Regions from separate parts of the Kribbella sp. NPDC051770 genome, predicted to be linked through region 2. Evidence: predicted binding sites of a transcription regulator. Region 2 holds the regulator's gene; the other holds the start of a gene.
What was found. Region 2 encodes HrcA, which represses chaperone genes, less so after heat shock. Its sites were predicted from a motif close to TTGGCACTCGNNNNNNNCGAGTGCCAA; they were not measured.

Region 1 (9,197 bases), on a different contig from region 2:
AGACCCGCTCTCGTGTTCGAGTATATGTTCGAATACTCCGCGAGCGCAAGTCAGTGCGGCCGTCGGCACGAGTACGCCACGGCGTCCCGGCCGATCCGTGTCACGATCAGCGTCGCGCTCTCCGAGCCCTTCGGTGAAAGCTTTTTCCGCAGCACCGCCGGATCGAGATCGACGCCGCGCTTCTTGATCTCCAGCGTCCCGATCCCATTCGCCCGCACCCACGACTTCAGCGCTTTCTCCTTGTAGGGCAGCGTTTCCATCACCTCGTACGCCGATGCGAACGGCGTCTCGACCAGGAACGGCCCGGTCACGTAGGCGATCCGCGGGTCCAGCAACCACCCGTCCACCTCGGCGGCGACCGCCGTGACCAACCCGGCGCGCACGACCGCGCCGTCCGGTTCGTAGATGTACTGGCCGACCGGTCCGACCTCAGCCTCCGGTGCCTCGGCAACGGACGCGCCGCTTGGCAGCAGCGTCGCCCGGCGCGCAGCACCGCCGTACAGCTTGCCGGACCAGAGCGCTGCCTCCTTGACCTCGCCGGCGTCGCTCACCCACTCCGCCTCGACCCCCTCCGGTACGGCGTCGTGCGGGATCCCCGGCGCGACCTTCACGCACGCGGTGCCCTCCAGCAGCGAGGTGATGAACGACCAGGGCGGCGAGTACGCGTTGTGGTCGAACACCCGGCGGCCATCCGCCCGCCGAGCCGGATCCGCGAACACCACCTCGTACGGCGTGAGGTCCTGCTCCTCCGCGTCACCCAGCAGCACCTCGCCGGGCAGCCCCAGCGCGGACAGGTTCGCCGCAGCGGCAGCAGCCGTTGCCGGGTCTCGCTCGACGCCGGTGATGCGGAGGCCGGCGCGCGCCGCGCTGATGAGGTCGCCGCCGATGCCGCAGCCGAGGTCGATCACCGAGCTGCCGGGCAGCGCCGAGGCGATCCGGGCTGAGCGGTGTGCGGCGACCGCCGTACGGGTGGACTGCTCCAGGCCGTCCGGCGTGAAGTACATCCGGGCCGCGTCGTCCGCGCCGAACTTGGCGACCGCCCGGTGCCGCAGCGACGCCTGGGTGACCGCGGCGGTGACCACGTCCGCGTCGTACCGGCGGCGGAGCTTCTCGACCAGTTGCAGCTCACCGCCGGGGCTGTACGACGCGCAGGCTTCGGCCAGGACGTCGGAGCCCGGTGGGGTGAGCAGGGCGGCGATCGAGTCGGGTGTCACGCGCTCATTCTGCGCTGACGGCTCACAGCGAGCTGTAGCAGCCGCTGCTCCAGATGCGCTTGGCCAGGTGGTAGAGCCGCCAGTTCATCGCCGAGCGGGTCGCTGGGCCGTAGATACCGTCAGCAGCGAGCTTGTGCCGCTGCTGCACCTGCTTGACGACCGCGCGGGTGTTGCTGCCGTACACGCCGTCGACGGTGAGCTTGGAGCCGTAGCAGTAGTTCAGGTTCCGCTGGAGCGTGCGGATCGCGGTGTCCGGGTCGCCGAACGTCTCGTTGCCGCGCTGCGGGTCGTCGCCGTACATGAGGTTGCAGCGGGTGCTGCTGCTCTCCCAGACCGACGGCGCCGGTACGCCCCACCCGGCGCTGCCGACCGGAACCAGCCGAGCGCTCCGGCACTGCCCCAGCGCGGCCGCTGCCCCAGCAGCCCGTACGCCAAGGTCAGCAGCCGGCCCGGCCACCTGCTCAGGCGCCACCGCTGCCGGCCCACCAGCACCCTGCGGTGCGTCGGTGGAGTGGCCGCCACCGGCGGCAACGCCCACGGCGATCGGGCTCACCACCAGCGCGACGATCGCGACCAGGGCCTTGCCGGACGGCTTACGCACCGTGAAGGGCAGCTTCATGTGGGCTCCTTGTCTCCACACAGAACGGTCCCACGTCGTACCGCCCAGGCCCAGACCCTGGTCGCAGAAAGTACGGGCCGGGTTACAGCGGGCTGTAGCAGGCGTCGCTGGACAGGCCGAGCTTCGGGTTCCAGAGCCGCCAGTTCATCGCCGAGCGGGTGGCCGGGCCGTAGATGCCGTCGGCGGTGAGCCCGTGGCGGCGCTGGACCGCGGCGACGGCCGCCTCCGTCCTGGCGCCGTACCGGCCGTCGACGGTGAGCTTGGAGCCGTAGCAGTAGTTCAGGTTGCGCTGGAGGGTCTTGATGGCCGTCTCCGGGTCGCCGAACGGGTTGCGCGGGTCGCGGTGCGGCAGGTCGCCGGGCTTCAGGTTGCAGACGGTGCTGCTCTCCTCCCAGATCGACAGCGCCGGCACGGTCCAGCCCGCGCTGTTGACGGTCTTGTTGTAGACCTGCTGGCACTGGGTCAGCGCCTGCGTCCCGGCCGACGCGCTGGACGCGACGAAGGTCAGCGGAACGGCGGCGACGGCGGCGGCGGTGAGCACGACGGCAGTACGGCGGGTGGTGACGTGACGCCAGAACCGGCGGAGATCGGACATGGTGGATTTCCCTCCCGTGGGGGCCCGCGGGGCGGGGCCCTGTGCCGGGTGAGACGACCTGGCGGCGGGCGAAGGTTGAGTAACGGTTCGGGCCGGCGTGTTCGCCGTGGGCCGAGTTCTGGCACTCGAGTTGACCGAGTGCTAATCGCGGCCTAGATTCGGTGTTGGCACTCTCCCTGTGAGGGTGCCAGCGGCCCCGGCCCCTGACCCCCGCGACGGCAGGCGGCGGGACGGCCGTCCTGACGCACTGTGAATCATCAAGAACTCGACCGTGGAGGTCAGCAAGTGTCGGTCACGATCAAGCCGCTCGAGGACCGCGTCCTCGTTGCGCCGCTCGAAGCCGAGCAGACCACGAAGTCCGGCCTGGTGATCCCGGACACCGCCAAGGAGAAGCCGCAGGAGGGCGAGGTCCTCGCCACCGGCCCCGGCCGCATCGACGACAACGGCAACCGCGTCCCGCTGGACGTCGCCGTCGGCGACAAGGTCATCTACTCCAAGTACGGCGGCACCGAGGTCAAGTACGACGGCCAGGACTACCTGATCCTGGGCGCCCGCGACATCCTCGCCGTCGTCAGCAAGTGACGACTGCTCAGAGTTTCTGACTGACACCGCCCCGGTGCCGAACACCGGCGCCGGGGCGGAGTCGGTCCAGAACCGGCTGGGCCATTGAACGCAAGAATTCAGAGAGGGACTGGTTTTTCCATGCCGAAGATCCTCGAGTTCGACGAGAACGCGCGGCGCGCCCTGGAGCGTGGCGTCGACAAGCTCGCGAACACGGTGAAGGTGACGCTGGGGCCGAAGGGCCGCTACGTCGTGCTGGACAAGAAGTGGGGCGCCCCGACCATCACCAACGACGGTGTCACCGTCGCCCGTGAGGTCGAGCTGGACGACCCGTTCGAGAACCTTGGCGCGCAGCTGGCCAAGGAGGTGGCCACCAAGACCAACGACATCGCCGGTGACGGGACCACCACCGCCACGGTGCTGGCGCAGGCGCTGGTGCACGAGGGCCTGCGGGCCGTCGCCGCCGGGGTCAACCCGATGGGCCTGAAGAAGGGCATCGAGGCCGCCGTCGAGGCCGTTTCGGCCCGGCTGGTCGAGACCGCCCGTCCGGTCGACGACAAGGGCGACATGGCCCACGTCGCCACCATCTCCGCCCGGGACGCCGAGATCGGCGGCCTGATCGCGGACGCCTTCGACAAGGTCGGCAAGGACGGTGTGATCACCGTCGAAGAGTCGAACACGATGGGCACCGAGCTCGAGTTCACCGAGGGCATGCAGTTCGACAAGGGCTTCATCTCCCCGTACTTCATCACCGACGCCGAGGCCGGCGAAGCGGTGCTGGACGACCCGTACATCCTGATCAACCAGGGCAAGATCTCCGCCGTCGCGGACCTGCTGCCGCTGCTGGAGAAGGTCGTGCAGTCGGGCAAGACGCTGCTGATCATCGCCGAGGACGTCGAGGCCGAGGCGCTGTCGACCCTGGTGGTCAACAAGATCCGCGGCAACTTCACCTCCGTGGCCGTCAAGGCGCCGGGCTTCGGTGACCGCCGCAAGGCGATGCTGGAGGACCTGGCCGCGCTGACCGGCGCGCAGGTGATCGCTCCCGAGGTCGGGCTGAAGCTCGACCAGGTCGGCCTCGAGGTGCTCGGCACCGCGCGCCGGATCGTCGTCAGCAAGGACAACACCACCGTTGTCGAGGGCGCCGGCAAGTCCGACGAGATCGAGGCCCGGGTCAACCAGATCAAGGCCGAGATCGAGCGCACCGACTCCGACTGGGACCGCGAGAAGCTGCAGGAGCGGCTGGCCAAGCTGGCCGGTGGCGTCTGCGTGATCAAGGTCGGCGCGGCCACCGAGGTCGAGCTGAAGGAGAAGAAGCACCGCATCGAGGACGCCGTCTCGGCGACCCGCGCGGCGATCGAGGAGGGCATCGTCGCCGGTGGCGGCTCCGCTCTCGTCCACGCAGCCTCGGTGCTGGAGGACGGCCTGGGCCTGGAGGGCGACGAGCTCGCCGGCGTCCGGATCGTCAAGAAGTCGGTCGTCGAGCCGCTGCGCTGGATCGCCGAGAACGGCGGCAACGAGGGCTACGTCGTCACCGCCAAGGTCGCGGAGCTCGAGGTCGGCAGCGGCTTCAACGCCGCCACCGGTGAGTACGGCGACCTGCTCGCGCAGGGTGTTCTCGACCCGGTCAAGGTGACCCGCTCCGCGCTGGCCAACGCCGGCTCGATCGCGGCCCTGCTCCTCACCACGGAGACCCTGGTCGTCGACAAGCCCGAGGAAGAGGAGCCCGCCGCCGCCGGTCACGGCCACGGTCACGGTCACTGATTCCTCCGTACCAGCGCAGTACCTGGTACACCGAACTGCCCGGCTGGTCCTCGGACCGGCCGGGCAGTTTCACGTTCGGCCGGTGGATACCCGGGGGTAGTGACAGGTTGTCATGAAAATTACTCAGTGATCACGAACTGCCACTAGGCAGCGGGGCGTCCGGGCCGTAGCATCTTGCAGGCTGACCGGTCTTACACGAGGGGGCGAGGGGTGACCGAGGTTCGAATGCCGCACACCCACGACCGGGTCGAGCTCAGGGATCTGGCCGCACTGGCGGCCGGTGGGGATCCGGGGGCTCTGAACGATCTGCTGACCAGGGTGCGCGCGGTCGCTCATCGCTACGTGCGGTCCCGGTTGTGGACCTACCCCGGTGGCGCCGACATGGTCGACGACGTCGCGCAGGAGGTCTGTGTCGCGGTGTTCGGGGCGCTCGGGCGCTACCGCGACGAGGGGCGGCCGTTCGAGGCGTTCGTGTACGGGATCGCGGCCCGCAAGGTCGCCGACGCCCAGCGCGCGTTCGCGGTCGCCGACGTGTCGACACCGGACCTTCCGGACGGGGCCGACGAGTCCCCGACGCCGGAGGAGCACGCGGTCAGGCACTCCGAGGTCCAGCACATCGTGGGCCTGCTGGAAAGATTGCCGGAGAAGCTGCGGGAGATCCTGCGGCTCCGGGTGGTAGCGGGGATGTCAGCCGAAGAGACCGGCCGGGCACTGGGGATGACACCGGGGGCGGTGAGGGTCGCACAACATCGGGCGTTGAACACGCTCAGGGGGTTTGTGGGGCATGAGGCAAAGCTCGAGCGAGGAGCAGGGGAGGAGCGGAATGGCTGAGCGCTTTGACTTAGACGCGATCGAAGCCGACGACGCGCTGCTCGACCTGCTCGCAGCCGGTGGGGAGTCCGCGTGGGAGGCGGGCGAGCACGACCCGACCCTGAAACTGCTGGCCGATCTGCGGCTCGCGGTCGAGGTCGAGGACGAGCTCCCGGTGGAGACCATCGACGACCCGGAGACGTTCCTGGCCCGCTGCGCGGCCCTGAACCCGGTCACCGACCCGTTCACCCGCAAGATCGCCGCCCGCGGTCTGGCCGTCGGCGTCGCCGCCGTGGCCGCGCTGTCGGTGTCGGGGGTCGCGGCGGCCGTGAACGGCGACCCGCTGGCGCCGTACGAGAAGATCGTCAAGACCGTCGTGGACGGGCTGCGGCCGGAGACGAGCTTCCCGAAGGAAGAGCTCGACGGCATGCCGGTCGTCGACAAGTCCAAGATCGTCAAGGTCGCCAAGGACTACCAGCAGAAGCAGGCCGACCTGCGCGAGGTCGAGGAGCGCAAGGCCGAGCAGCGGCTGACCGATCCGCTCGCGCTCGGGCTGACCGAGCTCGAGACGGTGATGCCGAAGCCGCCGCTGGCCCGGCCCGAACCGCCGAAGGTGGAGGAGAAGGCCGGCACCCGCGACCCGCTGCTGCCGCCGACCGAGCCGGTCGAGGAGAAGCCGGTCGACAAGCCGACCACTCCGGTGGACGAGCCGACGGACAAGCCGAGCGACCCGCCGAGCACGCCGGTCGACGAGCCGACGGACCCGCCGACCACGCCGACGGACCCGCCGCCGACCACTCCGACCGAGGAGCCGACCGACCAGCCCAGCGACGGTGGCGGCGGCAACAACAACGGCCAGACCGACACGCCTGGTTCGGACCCGTCGACGCAGCCGAGCGAAGGCAGCGGCGAGACCGGTACGCCGGGTGGCGAGACCGGTGTCCCCGGCGGCCAGACCGGTACCGGCGACGGGGAGACCCAGACCGGCTCGGGCGACACCAAGCCGGGCGACACCAAGCCGGAGGACCAGCCGGCCGGTGACCAGACCGGTGGCGGCCGCAACGACGGCGAGCAGACCGGTGGCGCGGACCAGACCGGCGGTGCTGACCAGACCGGTGGCGCGACCGACTCCAAGCCGGCCGACGACTCCACGCCCGCCGACGACGCCAAGCCGGCGCTGCCGCCCGAGACGCCGGCCGAGCCGACCCGTCTCGAGCAGTACGTGAACAAGCGGCTGGAGGCTTCGGCGAAGCACTCCAACGGCCAGTTCGCGCTGGGCTGGGCCAAGCAGCAGTACGCCAAGGGCAAGCACTCCAACGGCCAGTACGTCGAGGGCCGGCACGCCGCCTTCGAGCGGGCGCACGGCTCGATGAACCCGGTCACCCTGCGCCAGATCCTCTGGGTGCTGAACCACCCGACCGGCCGCTGACCTGACGCGAGGCGGGTTCCCGGACGGAACCCGCCTAGGGCGTGTCTCCCAATTCTCGCCTACTGCGCGGCACTCGGCACGGCACCTCGGAGCACTGGAGCAAAGCCCACGATGGAAAAACATCGAGGGCTTCACTCCAGCACTCCGAGCTACCGCGGCGAGCACCTGCTCGCTACGGCGACAATTGGGAGACACGCCCTTGTCCACAGCCGCGGGGACCGATGCGGGGGACCGGGCGCGGGCGGCATACCATGGTGTCCCGTTCTCGCCGTGCAAAGGTGCCTGCAACCCTCATGGACATCACCCCCTCCGGAGTTCCCGACAAGTTCGCCGTCCTCGGTCTGACCTTCGACGACGTGCTGCTGCAGCCCAACGAGTCCGACGTGATCCCGTCCGAGGCGATCACCCGCTCCAAGGTCAGCCGCAACATCGAGGTGAACATCCCGCTGCTGTCCAGCGCGATGGACACCGTCACCGAGGCCCGGATGGCGATCGCGATGGCCCGCCAGGGCGGCCTGGGCGTGCTGCACCGCAACCTCTCGATCGAGGACCAGGCCCAGCAGGTCGACCTGGTCAAGCGCTCGGAGTCCGGGATGATCGCGCAGCCGATCACCATCGGCCCGGACGCCACCATCGGCGAGGCGGACGCGCTCTGCGGCCAGTACCGGATCTCCGGTGTCCCGGTCGTCGACGACGCCGGCGTCCTGGTCGGCATCGTGACGAACCGCGACATGCGCTTCGAGACCAGCCAGGACCGGCCGGTCCGCGAGGTGATGACCAAGCAGCCGCTGATCACCGGCAAGCAGGGCATCTCCGCCGACGACGCGATGGCGCTGCTCAGCCGGCACAAGGTGGAGAAGCTGCCGCTGGTCGACGACGCCGGCAAGCTGACCGGCCTGATCACGCTGAAGGACTTCGTCAAGCGTGACCAGTTCCCGCTGTCCACCAAGGACGCGACCGGCCGGCTGCGGGTCGCCGGCGCGATCGGCTTCTTCGGTGAGGCGTACAAGCGGGCGATGACCCTGGTCGAGGCCGGTGTCGACCTGCTCGTGGTGGACACCGCGCACGGTCACTCCCAGGCCCAGCTGGAGATCATCCGCAAGCTCAAGGCCGACCCGGCGACCCGCGGCGTCGACGTCGTCGGCGGCAACGTCGGGACCAGGGGCGGCGCCCAGGCGCTGGTCGACGCGGGCGCCGACGGCGTCAAGGTCGGCGTCGGCCCGGGCTCGATCTGTACGACGCGCGTCGTGTCCGGCGTCGGCGTCCCGCAGGTGACCGCGATCTACGAGGCGTCGCTGGCCTGCAAGCCGGCCGGCGTCCCGGTGATCGGCGACGGCGGCCTGCAGTACTCCGGTGACATCGCCAAGGCGCTGGTCGCCGGGGCCGACACCGTGATGCTGGGCTCGCTGCTGGCCGGCTGCGAGGAGTCGCCGGGCGACCTGGTCTTCATCAACGGCAAGCAGTTCAAGGCCTACCGCGGGATGGGTTCGCTGGGCGCGATGCAGTCCGGCGGCCTGCGCAAGTCGTACTCCAAGGACCGGTACTTCCAGAGCGACGTCGGCAGCGACGAGAAGCTGATCGCCGAGGGCGTCGAGGGCCAGGTGCCGTACCGCGGCCCGCTGGCCGCGGTCGCCCACCAGCTGATCGGCGGCCTGCGCCAGTCGATGTGGTACACCGGCGCCCGCACGGTCCCGGAGCTGCAGGACAAGGGCCGGTTCGTCCGGATCACCTCGGCCGGCCTGCAGGAGTCGCACCCGCACGACATCCAGATGACGGTCGAAGCGCCGAACTACTCCGGCCGCTGACCCGCCAACGTTAGGACAACCACCAGATGACCGAGATCGAGATCGGCCGGGCCAAGCGCGGCCGGCAGGCGTACGCGTTCGACGACATCGCGATCGTGCCGTCGCGGCGGACCCGGGACCCCGAGGAGGTCTCGGTCGCCTGGCAGATCGACGCGTACCGCTTCGAGCTGCCGATCCTGGCCGCGCCGATGGACTCGGTGATGTCGCCGGCCACCGCGATCGCGATCGGCAAGGCCGGCGGTCTCGGTGTGCTGAACCTCGAGGGCCTGTGGACCCGCTTCGAGGACCCGAGCTCGCTGCTCGAGGAGATCGTCACCCTCGGCCGCGAGCAGGCCACGACCCGGCTGCAGGAGATCTACTCGGCGCCGATCAAGCCCGAGCTGATCTCGCAGCGGGTGCAGGA
Region 2 (9,197 bases):
GATGACCTTGTCCATGCTAGCCGTACGCTCCGACACACTCACTCGATAAAACCCGCGATCACCCGGGGGATGCGCGCTGACCAGGGGTTTTGTCCAGTTCAAGCCGGTCGTCGCGCTCGGCACGCCACCGCTCGTCGGCCCGCAGACACACCCGTACGCCGCCCGTGGCCGCCCGGAACAGCGGCTCGACGGCCGCCCGCAGCACCGCGTCAGCGCGGCTCGGGTCGCCGCGAGCCTCCTCGTACGCCGCCAGGATCCGGTACGTCGCCTCGACCGCGGCCCGCGCCGTACCGGAGCCGGCCGGGGGCTTGTCGAACTCGCTGTGATGGGTGGAGCCGAACAGCGCGAACACGTGGAGTGCGCTGACGGCTGCAGTCGGGTCACCTGCGTACACCGCGTAGTCTCGCCAGGTATGTGCTCCGCTGTAGCTGTCCTGTACCGCGTGCACGGCGGCGCCGAGGTGCCGCAGCGTGTCACCGTCCGTGGCCGCCCGCCGCAGTTGGTCGAGGACGTACTCGGCGTTGACCCGCAGGTTGTCCTCACCGCTCGCGTACGGGTTGGCCATACAGTGGGCACGCTGAACCTCGGGGTTCAGGTAGGCCGAGTGCAGGGTCGGGCCGAGGCCGGCGTACGGGATGGTGCGACCAGTGCTGGTTCCCGTGCTGCTTCATGGGGGCTCCTGAATGCGGCGTAGGTCACAGAATGAGGCCGAACTTTCCGACGGTTGTCAACCTGGGACACCGCCGACGCGTCATCGTCATGTGGCGCAACCTGCCGTGGTGTATGACGAGTCAGTGGCTCAGGAGTCCTCGTGGAGTGCCGACGAGGCGCTGACGGCTGTCTACACGGCGCACTACACGTCGTTGGTCCGCCTCGGCGCCCTGCTGCTGCGTGACCGGGGGACGGCGGAGGAGATCGTGCAGGACGCCTTCGTGGCGATGCACGCCCGCTGGCACCGGCTGCGCGACCCGCACAAGGCGCTGGCGTACCTGCGGACCGCCGTGGTGAACCGCTGCCGCTCCCGGCAGCGGCACCTGGTGGTCGTCGACAAGCACATGCCACGCTCGCTGCCCGACGAACCGAGCGCGGAGGCGGCCGTACTGCGGACCGCCGAGACCGACCGGGTGATCGAGGCGATGCGCACGCTGCCGGAGAAGCAGCGCACGGTGATGGTGCTGCGGTACTACGGCGACCTGTCCGAGGCGGAGATCGCCGAGACGATGGGGATCAGCCGCGGATCGGTGAAGAGTCATGCCGCGCGGGCGACCAAGTCGCTGCGCCAGGTCCTGGAGCAGAGCGCATGAACGACCAACCGAACAACGAGTTCGACGAGCTGATGCGGCGGGCCCTGCACAGCGAGGCCGACCGGATCGAACCCGCCGACGGGCTGCACGAGATCCAGGCCCGGGTCAGCACCGCGCGCAAGCCGGTGAACCGGCGGCCGTGGGTGCTCACCGCCGGGGCGGCCGTGGTCGGGACCGCGGCCGCGATCGGGGCGTTCGCCGTACTGAACGGGGAGAACCGGCAGGCCGGGGACAGCGAGGTCGCGGGCGCGCCGGACACAACCGCCAGCGCGACCGGTACGCCGCAGAGCCCGAAGCCGTCGGCCACGCTGCCGTCGCCGTCGGCGTACGCACCGACCGACCCCGGTACGCCGAAGGTGAAGCCGACGCAGGCCGGGAAGCTCGAGCCGGAGAGCTCGGGCGCGGTGCCGGTGTACTGGCTCGGCGCGACGGACGGCAGCAAGACCGGCGCGGGCGTGAAGCTGTACCGGACGTTCGCGCCGTTCAAGGGGCGGCCGGCGTACGCCGCGCTGCAGCTGATGACGTCGGGCAAGTCGACCGACCCCGACTACAGCTCGCCGTGGGTCGGTGCGCGGGTGTCGGAGGTCCGGCAGACCGGTTCGCTGACGACGGTCGACTTCAAGGCGCTGCCGAAGACGCGGCTCGACCCCGAGGTCGCGAACCTGGCGCTGCAGCAGCTGGTCTACACCGTGCAGGGCGCGAGCGGCGCGAGCGTGCCGGTGCAGCTGACGCTGCAGGGGCGGCCGGTCGCGCAGGTCTTCGGGACCGACATCACCCAGCAGCCGCTCGGCCGCGCGCAGGCGCTCGACGTCCAGGCGCTGATCTGGATCACCGCACCGGAGAACGACGCGGTGCTCTCGACACCGTTCAAGGTCACCGGGGTCGCGGCGGTGAACGAGGCGCAGCTGAACTGGCGGATCACGTCGGCCAGCAACCGCCGCGTCGTCGACGAGGGGACGGCGATGACGCAGGAGGCGTTCAAGTTCAGCGACTACACGTTCGTCGTCGACAAGCTGCCGGCCGGGCGCTACACGCTGGAGGTCTTCGAGGTGTCGGCCGAGGACGGGCGGCAGACGTCGACCGACACGAAGACGCTGGTGGTGAAGTAGGCCGGCTAGATCGAGTTGGCGTCGGGGCTGCGGACGAAGTCGAAGAGCTTGCGGTCCGCGTCCAGCGGCCGCGGGGCGCCGGTGAAGCGGTTGACGCCGACCGACCAGCGGACGTCGTCGGGGGCGTCGTACGAGAGCTCCTCGAAGCCCGCGGTGGTGAACCATTCACGGATGGCCGGGCAGAGGTTGGGCTCCTCGCGGGTGCGGGTCCAGATCACCGTCGCGCCGGGCGCGCAGAACTGCGGGAGGGCCATGATGGTGTTCTCGACGTCGGCGTCGGAGATGTTGCCGAAGACGCCGCAGAACAGCAGCAGGTCGGCCGGTACGGCGCCGGCGTAGGCGGCGGTCCGGCCGGCGTCGGCCTCGACGACCTCGACGCCGGTCAGGCCGTTGACCGTCGCCGCCGCGCGGGCGAGACCGGCGTTGCGGTGGTCGAGCTCGACCAGGCGGGCGGTGACGCGGCCGCGGGCCGGGTGGGTGGCGAGCACCTCGATCAGGTCACGCCCCTGGCCGGCGCAGGCGCTGACCACCGTGAAGGTGCCGTCGGGGTCGGCGTCGAGCCGGTCGCGGATCGCGCGCTGCACCGACGCCAGCCGGCGGCTCAACGGCGACGCCTCGTCCTCGTACGAGGAGTGCCACTCCAGCCAGTCCATCGAGCTCAAAGCGCGGTCCTCCAACGAGATCCAGCCAGCAGGACGGACGCCGCGGCGACGCCTGCCGTCGATGTCCTGAGCACGGTTTCGCCGAGCAGGACCGGCTCGGCTGCGAAGGTCTTCAGTTCGGCGTCGGAGATCCCACCCTCCGGCCCGACGACGATCACCACGTCACCGGTCGCCGGCGGGGTGATCGCCGCGAGCGGGGTGCTCGCCTCCTCGTGCAGGATCGCGGCGAGCTCCGCGTGCTCGACCAGCGAGGCGACGTCGCCGGTCGAGGCGATCGGCGCCACCTCGCAGAACCAGCTCCGCCGCGACTGCTTGCTCGCCTCGAACGCCCAGGCCCGCCACTTGGTGAGCGTCTTCTCGACGCGCTCGGGGTTGGCCCGGAACTGACTGCGCTCGGCGTTCCACGGCACGATCAGGTCCACGCCGACCTCGGTCAGCATCTCGACCGCGAGCTCAGCCCGCTCCCCCTTCGGCAGAGCCTGTACGACGACCAGCCGCGGCGCCGGCGCCGGCACGCTCCCCCGCCGATCGACCGCGACGGTGATCCCGGCCTTGGAGGAGGCGACCACGGCACCTTCGGCGAAGCTCCCGACCCCGTCGGTCAGCCGAACCCGCTCACCGGAGGTGATCCGGCGGACGACAGCAGCGTGCCGCCCCTCCGGACCGTCCAGGAACAGCTCTTCCCCACTCAGTTCGGTGAGGTGAAAGACCGGCAGGCCCATCGCCGGCTCAGTGGGCGCCGAAGGCGTCTCGGAGGCGGCCGAAGACGCCCTTGTGGGTGGCTTGGACCTGGCCCTGGGGGCGCTCCTCGCCGCGGGAGGCGGCCAGGTCGCGGAGCAGCTGGGCCTGGTGGTCGTCGATCTTCGTCGGGGTCTCGACGATGATCTGGACGATCAGGTCGCCGCGGCCGGCGTGCCGCAGGCGCGGGACGCCGCGGGCGGTGAGCGTCATCGCCGTACCGGACTGCGTGCCGGGGCGGATCTCCAGCGGCGTGGTCTCGCCCTCCAGCGTCGGCAGGTCGATCGTCGTACCGAGCGCGGCGGCCGTCATCGGCAGCGTGACCGTGCAGTGCAGGTCGTCGCCGTTGCGGCTGAAGATGTCGTGCGGCTCGACCTCGATCTCGACGTACAGGTCGCCGGCCGGGCCGCCGCCGGGGCCGACCTCGCCCTGGCCGGACAGCTGGACGCGGGTGCCGCTGTCGACACCGCCGGGGATCTTCACCGTGACCGTACGCCGGGAGCGCACCCGCCCGTCGCCGGAGCACTCGACGCACGGGCTCGGGATGGTGGTCCCGAAGCCGCGGCAGTTCGGGCACGGGCGCATCGTGCGCACCTCGCCGAGGAACGAACGCTGCGTGTGCGTGACCTCACCACGGCCGTGGCAGACCTCGCAGGTGACCGGCTCGGAGCCCGCCGCCGCGCCCGACCCCGAACAGGTCGGGCAGAGCACCGCGGTGTCGACCTTCAGCTCCCGCGTCGTACCGAACGCGGCCTCGCTCAGGTCGATCCGGAGCGGGATCAGCGCGTCCTGGCCGCGCCTGGTCCGCGGGCGCGGCCCGCGGGTCGCGCCGCCGGTCTGCCCGAAGAAGGCGTCCATGATGTCGGTGAAGGTGAACGCCTGGCCGAAGCCGGCGCCCGCGCCACCCGGGCCGGCGCTCGCGAACGGGTCGCCGCCGAGATCGTGGACCTGCTTCTTCTGCGGGTCGCTCAGCACCTGGAACGCGCGGCCGATCTCCTGGAACTTGGCGTGCGCGTCCTCGGAGTCGTTGACGTCGGGGTGGTACTGGCGGGCCAGCTTGCGGTAGGCCTTCTTGATCTCGTCCTGGGACGCGTCACGGCTGACGCCGAGGACGGCGTAGTAATCGGTGCTCATACTCCAGACCAGAGGTAGGGGAAACTCGAAGTGGTCATGAGTCGGCCAGGATCTGGCTGACGTAGCGCGCGACGGCGCGCACGGCGCCCATCGTGCTGGGGTAGTCCATGTGGGTCGGGCCGACGATGCCGAGGGTGGCCAGCGCCTCCGACTTGGAGCCGTACCCGGTGGCGACCACCGAGGTGGTGGCCAGCTCCTCGTACGGGTTCTCGTGCCCGATCCGGACCGTGAGGGTCTGCGGGTGGGTCGCCTCGCCGAGCAGCTTGAGCAGGATCACGTGCTCCTCGAGCGCCTCGAGCACGGGTTTCACGTTCCGCTCGAAGTCGTCGCCGTACCGGGTCAGGTTGGCCGCGCCGCCGACCGCGATCCGCTGCTCGCCCTCGTCGGTGAAGGCCTCCAGCAGCGTCGTCACGATGGCCGCGACGAACGGCCGGTCGGCGGGCGGGAAGGTCTCGGCGACGCCGGTCAGCGCGGTGGTGGCGTCGGTCAGCCGCTGGCCGGTGAGCGCGGAGTTCAGCCGGGAGCGCAGGTCGGCGACGAGCTGCTCGTCGACGTCGGCGTGTGCCTCGACGATCCGCTGCTCGACCCGGCCGGTGCTGGTGATCAGCACCAGCAGCAGCCGCCGCGGGGTCATCGTGACGACCTCGACGTGCCGCACGCTGGACCGGATCAGCGTCGGGTACTGCACGATCGCGACCTGCCGGGTGATCTGCGCCAGCAGCCGGACCGTCCGCCGGACGACGTCGTCGAGGTCGACCGCGCCGCCGAGGAACGACGAGATCGCCTTCTTCTCGGCCGCGGACAGCGTCTTGACCGTGCTCAGCTTGTCGACGAACAGCCGGTACCCGGCGTCGGTCGGGATCCGGCCGGCGCTGGTGTGCGGCTGGGTGATGTACCCCTCCTCCTCCAGCGCGGCCATGTCGTTGCGCACGGTGGCCGGGGAGACGCCGAGGTTGTGCCGGTCGACCAGGGTCTTGGAGCCGACGGGCTCGTGGGTGGCCACGTAGTCCTCGACGATGGCCCGGAGCACGTCCAGTTTGCGCTCGTCCAGCACCCGCACCACCCTCTCTCAGCATCCGCGGTCAGCAACCCGACTGGCACTCAGACAGTCCGAGTGCCAGTCTACCGACCCGCGACAGAGGTTTGCGCCTCAGGCAGTTTCGGGCGAGGCTCCCAACGGTACTGCGGCCGGTCGCTCGACCGTGCTGGTGACGTCCACCGGCTGGTCCTTGGCCGCCGCCTCGAGCAGCGACTCCAGGACGTCGAGCACGTGGAAGGCCAGCGCGCCGTCGGCGCGGTGCGGCCCCCCGGTCCGGATCGCGCGCGCCAGGTCAGCAACCCCGACACCGCGCCCCGCCCCGGCGTACCCGCCGGCCACCGGGACCTCGGTCCACTCGCGCTGGGCCGAGGTGGCGATCTCGACCGCGCCGTCGAACGCGTTCGGGTCGGGCACGGACAGGCTGCCGTCGGTGCCGTAGATCTCGATCCGGGGCAGCCGGGCGGCCCAGACGTCGAACGACATCAGCACGGTGGTCAGCGCGCCCGACTCGTGCTCGAGGATGCCGGTGACGTGCGTCGGGACGTCGACCGGGAAGGTCTCGCCGGCCCGCGGCCCGCTGTGCACCTTGCGCTCGTCCTGCGACCGGCCCGCGCGCCCGGTGACCCGGCGGACCGGGCCGAGCAGCGTGACCAGGCTGGTCACGTAGTACGGGCCCATGTCGAGCAGCGGACCGCCGCCGGGCTGGTAGTAGAACTCCGGCGCCGGGTGCCACAGCTCGTGCCCGGGCGTGACGAACGACGCACTGGCCGCCGTCGGTACGCCGATGTCGCCGCGGTCGATGACGGCCCGTGCGGTCTGGGTGCCGGTGCCGAGCACGGTGTCCGGCGCGCAGCCGATCCGCAGCCCCTTCGCCTCGGCGAGCTCGAGCAGCGGCTTGGCCTCGGCCCGGTCGACGGCCAGCGGCTTCTCGCCGTACGTGTGCTTGCCGGCCTCGAGCGCGGCCCGGTGCACCGGCGCGTGCGCGGCCGGGATGGTCAGGTTGAGCACGATCTCGACGTCCGGGTCGGCCATCAGGTCGTCCGATGACAGCGCCCGGACGCCGGGGTGCGCGTCCGCGACGGTCTGCGCCCGCGCGACGTCCAGGTCGGCGACCGCGGCGACCTCGACGCCCGGCAGCTTGGCCAGGTGGTCCAGGTAGGTGCCGCTGATCACACCGGTCCCGACAATGCCGACGCGCGTCACTTGCTCGCCCACAGCAGCCCCCGCTCGATGATCGTGCGGACCTCGGGGGTGTCCAGGTCGGCGAGGCTGTGGCCCGGCGTACAGACGAAGACCTTGCCGTCGCCCCAGGTGCGGGTCCAGACCGCCGGCATCGTCGCGCCCTCGATCCACGGGTAGTCCGGGTGCGCCCGGAAGGTCGTGGTGGCCAGCACGTTGTTGGTCGGGTCGGCGTGCACGTAGTACTGCTCGGTGTGCAGGTCGAAGTGCTCGATGCCCTCGACGATCGGGTGCTCGGCGACCACCTCGATCCGGTGGTCGACGAAACCGCCCGGGTGCGAGACGAACTGGCCGCCGGTCATGAAGCTGTAGTCGGCGTTGCTGCGGAACGAGTCGACGATGCCGCCGTGCCAGCCGGCCAGACCGGTCCCGGCCCGAACGGCCGCTTCCAGGCCCTTGGCCTCCTCGTTGGTGATCTCACCCATGCTGATGCACTGCAGCACCAGGTCGGTGCCGTCCAGGTCGAGGTACGCCGACGTGCTGTCGGAGACCGTCACCTCGAAGTCGTTGTCGCGCAGGAAGGGGATGAACAGCTCGGTCGCCTCGACCGGGAGATGACCTTCCCAGCCGCCCCGGACCACCAGTGCCCGTCGTGTCGTCACGCTGCCTGCCCTTCAGAGATCGGATCTGTTGCACCGCCTAGGCGACCCTAAGCGCGCCGATCGTGGCCTACAAGCCCCTTTCCAGCCGGTGGATATCGTTTGCCGGAACCGGCCAGGGCCTAGGCTCCCGGGCATGGGATGGAAGTTCTGGAAGAACGACGAGCGGCCGCAGGACGTCGTACCGGCGGGTGCGCCGCGGGTGCAGGACGCCGTGCCCGGCGGCGCCTCGTTCGAGCTCCGGGTCGAGGACGTGTTCTCGATCACGGGCCGCGGCACGGTGGTCACCGGACGGGTGCTGTCCGGGGTGCTGCACGTGAACGAGGAGGTCGTGATCCAGCGCGGCGGCGCCGAGGTCCGGCGGGCCGTCGTGACCGGGATCGAGATGTTCCGCAAGACGAGCAAGCAGGCGGTCGCCGGCGACAACGTCGGGCTGCTGCTGAAGGGGCTGGACAAGTCCGACGTGCAGCAGGGCGACGTACTGACCCGCTGAGCCCGCGGCTAAGGTCGGTGCCATGAGTGAGTGGACCGAGCTGGGTGATCGATGCTGGGTCCGCCGGTATCGCGAGTGGGACCTGAACGTCGGGCTGGTCGTCGGCGACGACGGCGCCCTGGTGATCGATCCGCGGGCCTCGACCGCGCAGGCCGAGCAGGTGCTGGCCGAGATCCGCGAGCTGACCGACCAGCCGGTGAAGTGGGTCGTGAACACGCACGCGCACTTCGACCACACCTTCGGCAACGCCACCTTCACCGAGGCCGCGAGCTACGCGCACGAGAACGCCGCGGCCGCGCTGGCCGAGCGCGGGCCGGCGCTGCAGGAGCACTACCGCGACCACCCGGGCACCGACCCGGCGTACCCGGACGTCCCGGCCGAGGTGCTGGCCGAGGTCGCCGCCACCGAACTGGTTGCCGTTGACAACACCTTCGCGGTGGCCAAGGTGATCGACCTGGGCGGCCGCCGGGTCGAGCTGCTGCACCTGGGCAACGCGCACACCGACGGCGACGTCGTGGTCGTCGTCCCGGACGTGGACGTGTTCTTCGTCGGCGACCTGGTCGAGGAGTCCGCTCCCCCGGCGTACGGCGACGACTCGTACCCGCTGGAGTGGCCGGAGACGCTGGACCGGGTGATCGGGCTGTTCGGCGCGGACTCGAAGGTCGTCCCGGGCCACGGCGCGGTGGTCGACCCGGAGTACGTCCGCAACCAGGCCGGCGACCTCGGCACGGTCGCGAACACGATCTCCGGGCTGCACCACGGCGGGACGTCGCTCGACGACGCGCTGAAGCACACCGACGACTGGCCCTGGCCGGTCGAGCACCTGGAGCAGGCGATCCGCCGCGGGTACGGCGTACTCGGTGCACCGCGCCGGCCGACG

Region 1: the regulator HrcA is predicted to act here: its motif matches at 2,547-2,573, upstream of groES (co-chaperone GroES).

What each region holds. Positions count from the first base shown of each region.
Region 1 is NZ_JBFAYT010000001.1:1,362,100-1,371,296, reverse strand. It holds gene AB0M01_RS06555 (methyltransferase domain-containing protein) at 51-1,214, opposite strand; gene AB0M01_RS06550 (peptidoglycan-binding domain-containing protein) at 1,237-1,833, opposite strand; gene AB0M01_RS06545 (peptidoglycan-binding domain-containing protein) at 1,916-2,428, opposite strand; gene groES (co-chaperone GroES) at 2,714-3,010, shown strand; gene groL (chaperonin GroEL) at 3,131-4,750, shown strand; gene shbA (RNA polymerase sigma factor ShbA) at 4,961-5,581, shown strand; gene AB0M01_RS06525 (hypothetical protein) at 5,574-6,989, shown strand; gene guaB (IMP dehydrogenase) at 7,283-8,794, shown strand; gene AB0M01_RS06515 (GuaB3 family IMP dehydrogenase-related protein) at 8,821-9,197, shown strand, end outside.
Region 2 is NZ_JBFAYT010000009.1:130,222-139,418, reverse strand. It holds gene AB0M01_RS27900 (hypothetical protein) at 59-565, opposite strand; gene AB0M01_RS27895 (SigE family RNA polymerase sigma factor) at 780-1,304, shown strand; gene AB0M01_RS27890 (Gmad2 immunoglobulin-like domain-containing protein) at 1,301-2,413, shown strand; gene AB0M01_RS27885 (SAM-dependent methyltransferase) at 2,419-3,066, opposite strand; gene AB0M01_RS27880 (16S rRNA (uracil(1498)-N(3))-methyltransferase) at 3,072-3,797, opposite strand; gene dnaJ (molecular chaperone DnaJ) at 3,805-4,947, opposite strand; gene hrcA (heat-inducible transcriptional repressor HrcA) at 4,982-6,001, opposite strand; gene AB0M01_RS27865 (Gfo/Idh/MocA family oxidoreductase) at 6,098-7,201, opposite strand; gene AB0M01_RS27860 (ThuA domain-containing protein) at 7,186-7,827, opposite strand; gene AB0M01_RS27855 (EF-Tu/IF-2/RF-3 family GTPase) at 7,961-8,317, shown strand; gene AB0M01_RS27850 (MBL fold metallo-hydrolase) at 8,340-9,197, shown strand, end outside.